3 regions of the Pantoea alhagi genome follow, and region 3 is predicted to be linked to each of the others. Evidence: predicted binding sites of a transcription regulator. Region 3 holds the regulator's gene; each other region holds the start of a gene.
The links. Region 3 encodes LexA, which represses DNA repair genes until DNA is damaged. Its sites were predicted from a motif close to TNCTGTATGTACATACAGNA; they were not measured.
Positions count from the first base shown of each region.

Region 1: a site for LexA is predicted at 1,676-1,695, ahead of B1H58_RS18265 (metal-dependent hydrolase). Genes of this name have one in related genera too.
Region 2: a site for LexA is predicted at 2,018-2,037, ahead of B1H58_RS16045 (YebG family protein). Genes of this name have one in related genera too.

Region 1 covers NZ_CP019706.1:3,867,810-3,871,088, reverse strand. Annotated here, with positions in the region: gene B1H58_RS18270 (L-cystine transporter) at 1-891, opposite strand, end outside; gene B1H58_RS18265 (metal-dependent hydrolase) at 1,081-1,656, opposite strand; gene kduD (2-dehydro-3-deoxy-D-gluconate 5-dehydrogenase KduD) at 1,781-2,542, opposite strand; gene kduI (5-dehydro-4-deoxy-D-glucuronate isomerase) at 2,565-3,279, opposite strand, start outside.
Region 2 covers NZ_CP019706.1:3,403,026-3,406,304, reverse strand. Annotated here, with positions in the region: gene B1H58_RS16055 (prolyl oligopeptidase family serine peptidase) at 1-526, opposite strand, end outside; gene B1H58_RS16050 (tellurite resistance TerB family protein) at 663-1,334, opposite strand; gene B1H58_RS16045 (YebG family protein) at 1,660-2,001, opposite strand; gene purT (formate-dependent phosphoribosylglycinamide formyltransferase) at 2,141-3,279, shown strand, end outside.
Region 3 covers NZ_CP019706.1:1,960,086-1,963,364, forward strand. Annotated here, with positions in the region: gene plsB (glycerol-3-phosphate 1-O-acyltransferase PlsB) at 1-286, opposite strand, end outside; gene B1H58_RS09200 (diacylglycerol kinase) at 415-783, shown strand; gene lexA (transcriptional repressor LexA) at 889-1,497, shown strand; gene dinF (MATE family efflux transporter DinF) at 1,599-2,921, shown strand; gene B1H58_RS09215 (CsbD family protein) at 3,142-3,279, shown strand, end outside.

The sequences.
Region 1 (3,279 bases), 1.9 Mb from region 3:
CCATACCTTACGGAAAAAGCGCAGCGGATTAATACCGTTAACCGACAGCAGCAGGGCATGTACGCCAAACATAATCGCCAGGCCCAGATATGAGGCCACCACAAAGCCGCCGAGCTTGATAATATCCTGCAGGTTAGAGCTGGCGACCACCTTGGTCATCAGCGCCAGCACGCCATATGGCGTCAGCTTCATGATCAGGCGAACCAGCTTCATTACCCACAGCTGTAAAACCTCAATCGCTTTCAGGACGCGCTCACCTTTTTCCCGGTCATCCTTTAACAACTGCAAAGCGGCAACGCCAAGGAAAGCGGCAAAGATTACCACGCTGATAATGGAGGTGGGGTTAGCACCGGCCAGATCGGCAAAGGGATTTTTCGGAATAAAAGAGAGCAGCATTTGCGGCGCGCTGAGATCGGCGACTTTACCCGCATAGTTAGACTGAATGGCCGACAGACGAGCCGTTTCCTGCGCGCCCTGCACCAGACCTTCGGCGGTCAGGCCAAACAGGGTAGTGACAAATACCCCGACCAGCGCCGCGATAGCGGTAGTAAACAGCAGGACGCCAATGGTCAGCACGCTGATTTTCCCCAGTGAGGAAGCGTTATGTAAACGCGCCACGGCGCTGAGAATAGAGACAAATACCAGCGGCATCACGATCATCTGCAGTAGCTGAACGTAACCGTTGCCTACCACGTTAAACCAGCTAATCGACTCTTTCAGTACCGCTGCGTTGTCTCCATAGATCAGATGCAGCGCCAGGCCAAACAGCACACCAATGACCAGACCAACTAATACTTTTTTCGACAGGCTCCAGCCCTGGCGGCCAAGCCGGGATAACACCACCAGCAGGACGATAAACGTCAAAATATTCAAAATAAGCGGAACATTCATTTTTTTTCTCCATGAGATTACCCCACCGCCGCGTTAAAACGCAGCCTGTGGGGCAGGAAGAAGTGTTTTTATCGGCGCAGTGTGTTGCGCAATGGCGAAATGGTATCAGGTCAGCACCTGACGCTATTAGATCCGAATGGAATGGGTTATAACTTTTTGTCTGATTTTGTATGCAAATGCAGCAGGCGCTTAGTTCAGCAGACGATCGATGCCCGTCTGCACATTATTCATTACGCGGGCAGGCCAGCCGTCCGCACCGAACTGGGGCATGCCTGGCGGAAACCATAACGCCCCGGCAACCAGCGCCAGACAGAACAGGCGTTCCAGCTGGTTGCCTGATTTAGTGTTTAATAGCGGCAGTCGAAAGCGCCAGCGGCATGGCCACAACAGCGGCACGCCAGCGGGCGTGAGCATATCAGCCGCAATATGACTGAGATAGCCTAATACCATGCCGTGCATGGCATCGCCCGGCAACGGCGAACCGTGCGGCAGATTAAACTGTAGCAGCACGATGCCGCCCAGCACCGCCAGCAAACTATGGGTAAAGCCACGATGCCCGAACGCCCGCGCAATGGGCTGGGAAATCCAGCGAAAACGCTGCCCAAGGGTTGAGCGGGGATGATCGATATCAGGCAGCAGGCAGGTCAGCAGTACCGCCGGAATAATGTGCCACCAGTCGCCGTTAGCCAGCTCTGGCGTAAGCTCAGCGCGCTTGGCAAAAATAGCGCTGGCAATGGCGAAAATAACGTGGCCTTCGGCCGTCATGGAGATAACCTGGATACATAACTGTCAATCTATCCAGTATAGGGGATTTATACAGTAGAAGGGAAGTTGTGACGCTGTAACCAAAAGTGAATACCGGACAGAGCCAGGCCCTGTCCGGTAACCATTAGCGTGCCAGCCAGCCGCCGTCGACCGCCAGCGTATAGCCGTTAACATAATCAGAAGCGGATGAAGCCAGGAACACTACCGGCCCCATCATATCGTCCGGTTTACCCCAGCGTCCGGCCGGAATACGGCCAAGAATTTCCTGACTGCGATCTTCATCGTTACGCAGCTGCTCGGTGTTGTTGGTTGCCATATAGCCCGGGGCGATGGCGTTAACATTAATGTTATGTGCCGCCCACTCATTGGCCATCAACCGCGTCAGGCCCATTACCGCGCTTTTAGACGCAGTATAGGATGGCACCCGAATTCCGCCCTGGAAAGAGAGCATGGAGGCGATATTGATGATTTTGCCGCCGTTGCCCTGACTGATAAACTGACGCGCCACCGCCTGCGAGAGGAAGAATACCGTTTTGCTGTTGATATTCATCACGTCATCCCAGTTCTGCTCGCTGAATTCAATCGCATCCTGGCGGCGAATAATACCGGCGTTATTAACTAAAATATCGATGCGACCAAAGGCGGCAACCGCTTGTTGCACCACTTGCGGGATGCAGCTGCTGTCCATCAGGTCGGCATTGATGTTGATAAAGCGGCGGCCGGTAGCTTCCACCAGCGAGGGAGTGTCATCCGCGCCAGAGTGGTTAACGCCGACGATATCACAGCCCGCCTGCGCCAGCCCCACAGCCATTCCCTGACCCAGACCCGTATTACAGCCGGTAATCAGCGCCACTTTTCCTTCGAGATTAAATGCATTCAGTATCATTTTTTGCTTCCTGTAATCGTCGTTAACGCAGTTCACTGACTTTGACGTGATCCATATCGTCAAAGACCTGATTTTCACCCACCATGCCCCAGATAAAGGTATAGCGTTTGGTGCCGACGCCGGCGTGAATCGACCAGCTCGGCGAAATTACCGCCTGCTCGTTATGCACCAGCAGATGACGCGTTTCCTGCGGCTGGCCCATCATATGAAACACGGCGGTTTCCTCATCCATATCGAAGTAAAAGTAAACTTCCATACGGCGTTCATGGGTATGGCAGGGCATGGTGTTCCACAGGCTGCCTTCTTCGAGTTTGGTCAGGCCCATGGTGAGCTGGCAGGTTGGCAACACATCCGGCACGATAAATTTATTAATGGTGCGGCGGTTGCTGGTGGCGGGATCGCCCAGCGTGGCAGACGAGGCCTCTTCCAGGGTGATTTTTTTATCCGGGTAACGCATATGGGCCGGGGCACTGTTGTAATAAAATTTCGCGGGCTGGCTGGCATCTACGCTTTTAAACACCACCGACTGCGCGCCCATGCCGACATAGAGCGCCTGCTGATTGCCGATCTCCCAGGCTTTGCCATCAACTTCAATCAGGCCCGGCCCGCCAATATTGATCACGCCCAGTTCGCGGCGCTCCAGAAAATAACTCACACCCAGTTGCTTGCCCACTTCGCTGCCGATGGTGACGCTTTCACGCACCGGCATTACGCCGCCAACGATAATGCGGTCAATA
Region 2 (3,279 bases), 1.4 Mb from region 3:
AAGAGACATTTTCCAGCACTTCAGGATACCAGTTGCCGGTTTCCAGATTACGGAAACGGATACCGAACTGACGGCGCGACAGAAAGTCTTCCGCCAGCGCCATAATGCGGTTATCAGGACTGATATCGAGCGAGCCCATGGTATAAAATTCACTGTGGGCGGCGCGCCGGTTGGCGTCCAGCAGCACTTCCCACTCCTCCGGCGTTTCGGTCTCCGCTGGCTGGCGATAATAGATAGCGTATTCGTTACCGGCCTCATAACGGCTTTGATAGCGATAGCCGTTTTTCACGTAAGGGACCGAGTAATCCTGCGGCGAAATACGTCCGACCATCTCTTTCAGCAGGCGATCCTGCAACGCCTTTTGGGTCTGCATCACTTGATGACCATAGCTGTTTTCAGCGTGCAGATAATCCAGTACCTCTGGATCTTCACGCTGATCGTCGCGTAGCCAGTAGTAATTATCGACGCGCGTATCATCATGCAGCGTCATTTCGTGAGGAACTCTTTTCGCTTTCGGTGGCATCATAACGGTTACTGTTTTCAGACAGACATACACTAAGGTTGGCAGTTAAGACCATGATTGCCAAGCGGCAGCGGTAAAAAGCAGGTAAGAGAGAAGTAGCAGCCCGTCGCCAGACTGCGACAGGCCTTAACTGCGGCGTTCAGGAAGGAAGTTTTTCTTTTTCGGTACGAATATCTTTCTCAATATCTTCGCGCACATCTACAGGGATCTTCAGCGCATCGCCCAGCTCTTTCAGGTAGCTGCGTTCCATAAAGTGATCGACATCGATAGCCGCACAGCTCAGGAAATAGAGTTCCAGCGCCTCTTCCTCGTTTTTTATTCCCTGCGCCAGCCAGTGCGGGTCCAGTGGACGGTTGATCGCCTGCTGAATCAGCGCCTCCGCCTGCTCGCCGTACCCTGCCTGATGGATATTTTGCTCAATGGCTTTACGTTCCTCGCCATCAATATGTCCGTCGCTTTTTGCAGCAAACACCAGCGCGGTGATTAATCGTTCTGCACGCTGATCCACCGGTGTCGCCTGCTGACCAAACTCAGGCTCACCCTGATGGGCTTCGCGCACCCGCTGCTTGTATTTATTCCACAGCAGAACGCCTGCCGCCGCGCTGCCGCCAATCACCAGCGCATTTTTGCCATATTTGCTTAACAGATTACGGGAAGATTTATTGGAGATAAGCATTCCGGCCAGGCCACCGAGCGCGCCAGGCGCCAGCATTTTACTTAACCCTTCGCTGCCGCCCTGCGCTTTTGCGCCCGCGTTGCCAATTGCCGTATTGCTTAACATTTTTTGCACCTGCTGCAGCCAGTTACTCATAATCTCTCCTTTTTTGATGTGTGCCTTAGTGTGAAGCACCGGACGTCAAGAAGCGTAAGCGAGAGCAAATAGCAGAAAACGCCGCGCCGGATATTTCCGGAGCAGCGTCAGGTGATTAGCAACGGGCCGCTCGCGCCAAAGATCGCCCGTGGTTGAGCGAAAACGCGCCATCGGAGCTGTGGGTCTACATCGCTACATCACCCTGCCTGTCCTGTATAAAACAGGACGGGATGAGACGGGAGCGCTCATCCCACTCTGCTTAAGATCGTTATCAGGAAAGTGTGGCTGATATTCAACAGGCTGCAATGTTAATCAGGCTGGTCAATCAGGCGGCCTTCACTGCGCGTACTTTTTTTGCCGTTTCGTCCTGTGCTTTACCGTCATCTGTTTCCGTTGCGGTAGCTTTCGCGGCTTTTACCGCTGGCTGCGCTTCCGGCAGCTTGCTGGTACGCAAAATGTGCTGAACGGCATCTTTTTGTTCTGCCAGGAACAGCCCCAGTTTTTCCAGTTGCGCTTCCTCCAGTGGCAGTTCACTTTGTATCAGCCAGTCAGTAAAAGCTTCTGCCATATCGAGCATTTTGTCGTATGCGTCTGCTTCTTTTTTACTGGCAAATGTCATTTTTTCTTCACCTTTTCTGACCACAACAAATTTGGTTTCAACAGCCATGACTCACCTCGGGTTATACTGTATTTTTATACAGTATAACAGGCCAAACAGTGAGATCAAGTTTTCCCTGCAGCTGCCAACGCAAACGTTTTCGTATATACTGCGCGCGTTTTTACTCTTCACTTTTCAGGTAGGTACTATGACGATTCTTGGAACTGCGCTGCGTCCGGGTGCGACGCGCGTGATGCTGTTGGGTTCAGGTGAACTGGGCAAAGAAGTGGCAATCGAATGTCAGCGTCTGGGCGTTGAGGTGATCGCTGTTGATCGTTATGCCGATGCGCCGGCCATGCATGTTGCCCACCGCAGCCATGTCATTAATATGCTGGATGGCGAAGCGCTGAAAGCGCTGATTAACCAGGAGCGCCCCGACTTTGTGGTACCGGAAATTGAAGCTATCGCCACCGATATGCTGATTGAGCTGGAGCAGCAGGGACAGCGCGTAGTGCCAGCCGCTCAGGCGGCGCGTCTGACCATGAATCGTGAAGGTATTCGCCGTCTGGCAGCTGAAACGCTGGGCCTGCCTACCTCCAGCTATCGCTTTGCCGACAGTAAAACCGCTTTTATCGCCGCGGCAGAAGAGATTGGTTTCCCCTGCATCATTAAACCGGTCATGAGCTCTTCCGGCAAAGGCCAAAGTTTTATTCGTGATGCGTCACAGCTGGAAAAAGCGTGGGACTATGCGCAACAGGGCGGACGCGCCGGAGCGGGAAAAGTCATTATTGAAGGCGTGGTAACATTTGATTTTGAAATTACCCTGCTTACCGTAAGCGCCGTGGACGGCATCCACTTCTGCGCGCCTGTCGGCCATCGTCAGGAAGATGGCGATTATCGTGAATCCTGGCAGCCGCAGCAGATGAGCCCGCTGGCATTAGCACGCGCTGAGCAGATCGCTGAAAAAGTGGTTAAGGCGCTGGGTGGCTTTGGGTTATTTGGCGTTGAGCTCTTTGTCTGCGGTGATGAGGTGATCTTTAGCGAAGTTTCGCCGCGCCCGCATGATACCGGCATGGTAACGCTGATTTCACAGGATCTCTCTGAGTTTGCCCTGCATGTACGTGCCTTTTTAGGCCTGCCGATTGGGGCGATTCGTCAGTACGGCCCCGCCGCGTCAGCGGTTATTTTACCGGAGCTGCAGAGCAACAATGTCAGCTATAGCGATGTGGAAAAAGCATTAGGTGCCGGTCAACAGCTGCGGCTGTTTGCTAAACCGGACATCGACGGCAAACGGCGCATGGGCGTAGCGCTGGCCACTGCAGAAAGCGTTGAGGAAGCGGTTAGTCG
Region 3 (3,279 bases):
CAAAATAGGGGAACACGCGTGGGCCGTCATGAATAAAGACGTAACGCGGCAACAGCGCGCCGTCTATCTCCAGCGGATCAAGCGGATCGGGCAGATCGTGCAGGCGACACTGGGTGCGCAGCGCAAGGAGATCGGCCTTTGAATCATAAGGCAGCACATACATAATGGGACGCGACGTATCGATTCCCAGTTCTGATACCGGATCGCCCGGAATTGCCTTACTCTTAACTAAAAATGTTAGTGGTAAATTCAGTAACTTATAATAAAGTTTACGCCAACCTGACATAGACAACATGAAGCCTCTTGTTAGCAAAGCGCCGCAAGCATACCAGAAAGCGCATTGAAGATCTGTGGTGTTGCAATTAGTGCTGCACCCTGACATTGACGTTAAACATTGCAAAGGGTTCCCTGAAGATGGCAAATAACGTAACGGGCCTTACCCGCATCATTAAGGCGGCCGGATATTCCTGGAAAGGCCTGCGGGCAGCATGGCAGCATGAAGCGGCGTTTCGCCAGGAAACGCTGCTGGCGCTGGCGGCGGTGCTCATCGCTTGCTGGCTTGATGTTGATGCCATCACGCGCGTTTTGCTGATTGGCTCTGTGTTTCTCATTATTATCGTCGAAATCCTTAACAGCGCTATCGAAGCGGTGGTGGACCGCATCGGCAGTGAGCTTCATCCGCTGTCCGGACGGGCTAAAGATATGGGGTCAGCGGCGGTACTGCTCAGCATCATAATGGCCCTTTTTGTTTGGGTAACCCTGCTGTGGTCATATATTCGATAGGGTTTCCATAATGGATAAAGAGTTGTTTTTTACACAGCTTTCGGTTTCCATTCCACCAATACCTGTATATACTCACAGCGACTGTATAAACAACCAGGGGGCGGGATGAAAACCTTAACGGCTCGGCAGCAACAGGTTTATGACCTGATTCGCGATCACATTAATCAGACAGGTATGCCGCCAACACGTGCGGAAATCGCCGCCCAGTTAGGCTTTCGCTCCCCTAACGCCGCAGAGGAACATCTGAAAGCGCTGGCGCGTAAAGGCGTGATTGAAATGGTGTCTGGCGCTTCGCGCGGTATCCGTCTGATGGCCGAAGAAGAAAACGGCCTGCCGCTGATTGGCCGCGTTGCCGCCGGTGAACCGCTGCTGGCGCAGGAGCATATCGAAAGCCGCTTCCAGGTTGACCCTAATCTGTTTAAGCCTCACGCAGACTTTCTGCTGCGTGTCAGCGGTATGTCGATGAAAGATATCGGTATTGTGGATGGCGATCTGCTGGCAGTACATAAAACGCAGGATGTCCGTAACGGCCAGGTGGTCGTGGCGCGCATTGATGATGAAGTCACTGTGAAACGTCTGAAGCGTCAGGGCAATACTGTGCAGCTGCTGCCAGAAAACAATGATTTCCAGCCGATTGTGGTCGATCTGCAACAGCAGACGCTGACGATCGAAGGTCTGGCCGTTGGCGTTATTCGTAACGGCGACTGGCTGTAATGACTCAGTGGCGGCCTGCTGGCTGCCACTTACTTCCCCTGTAGTCCTGATTCCGGCGATAACCGCTGTGGCTTGTCGCCATATTTTTTCTGCGGATTGCCATGCACTTCTTTTCTGTGACCGATAAACACCTCTGGCGGCTGGCGCTGCCGATGATCCTCTCAAATATTACCGTCCCCCTGCTGGGTCTGGTGGATACCGCCGTTATTGGTCATCTCGACAGCCCCGTTTATCTTGGCGGCGTTGCCGTAGGCACTACGGCTACCAGCTTTGTTTTTATGTTGCTGCTTTTCTTACGAATGAGTACCACCGGGCTGACCGCACAGGCGTTTGGCGCCAACGATAAGCAGGCACTGGCTCGCGCCCTGATACAACCCTTATTCATTGCCATTATCGCCGGGATAATGTTTATCCTGCTGCGTGGGCCGCTAAGCGCTCTGGCGGCGCAGTTGGTTGGCGGCAGTCCGGCGGTGCTGGAACAGGCTCAGCGCTTTATTCATATTCGCTGGCTCAGCGCGCCTGCAACGCTGGCAAACCTGGTAATACTTGGCTGGCTGCTTGGCGTCCAGTATGCGCGCGCGCCTGTTATTCTGCTGATTGTCGGCAATTTGGTTAATATTTTGCTGGATTTGTGGTTTGTTATCGGCCTTGGCTGGGGCGTGACTGGAGCGGCGGCGGCTACCGCAATTGCAGAAGCGATAACGCTGTTGGTGGGGCTGGGTCTGGTATGGCATGTGCTGCGCCTGCGTCAGATCACCTTTGCGCACCTGAAAAATGGACTGAAAGGCGATGCGCGCCGGTTACTGCGGCTGAACCGCGACATTATGCTGCGTTCGCTATTGCTGCAGCTGTGTTTTGCCTCGGTGACGATTCTGGGTGCGCGCATGGGCAGCGAGGTCGTGGCGGTCAACGCGGTATTGCTGATGTTCCTCTCCTTTACCGCTTATGCGCTGGATGGCTTTGCCTATGCGGTTGAGGCGGTTTCAGGCGAGGCTTTTGGCGCACGCAACAGCGCTAAGCTACGTCAGGTATGGATTGCAGCCTGTCGTCAGGCGGGGCTGGTAGCGCTGTTATTTGCCGTGGGATATGCCCTTTGGGGCAGGGAGATTGTTTCGCTGCTTACCTCTCTGCCCCAGCTGCAAGTGCTGGCGGATCGCTATTTACCGTGGCAAATGCTGTTACCCGTTGTGGGCGTCTGGTGCTATCTGCTGGATGGCATGTTTATTGGCGCAACGCGTGGACGAGAAATGCGCAACAGCATGGCGCTGGCGGCGTTGGGGTTTGGCCTGACGCTGTTAACTGTTCCGCAACTGGGCAATCATGGTCTCTGGCTGGCTGTCACCGTTTTTTTACTGCTACGTGGGTTAACGCTGGGGTGGGTATGGCATCGTTACCAGCGACGGGGCGACTGGTTCACCCTTTGAAACATTTCTTACGGTTACGCTTATTAACTGAATTCGCTGGCTTTTCAGCATAATTGACGGCTCCTGGGACGTTTTTAAAGCGCATGCCCCGCTGTTTAACAGCAAAATCATGTGGTTCTACTACTATTAAAAGTGTCAAACACAGGGAATCAGCGTTTTTACCGAAGATAATTCCGCTGATAGCCAAAAGCTGTTAACACCCAAGGTAGAGGACAAAACGATGAACAGAGACGAAGCCGGCGGTAACTGGAAACAGTTTAAAGGTAAAATGAAGGAAAAATGGGGCAAGCTGACCGATGATGACATGACCGTTATTGAAGGTAAACGCGATCAGCTGGTCGGTAAAATTCAGGAACGC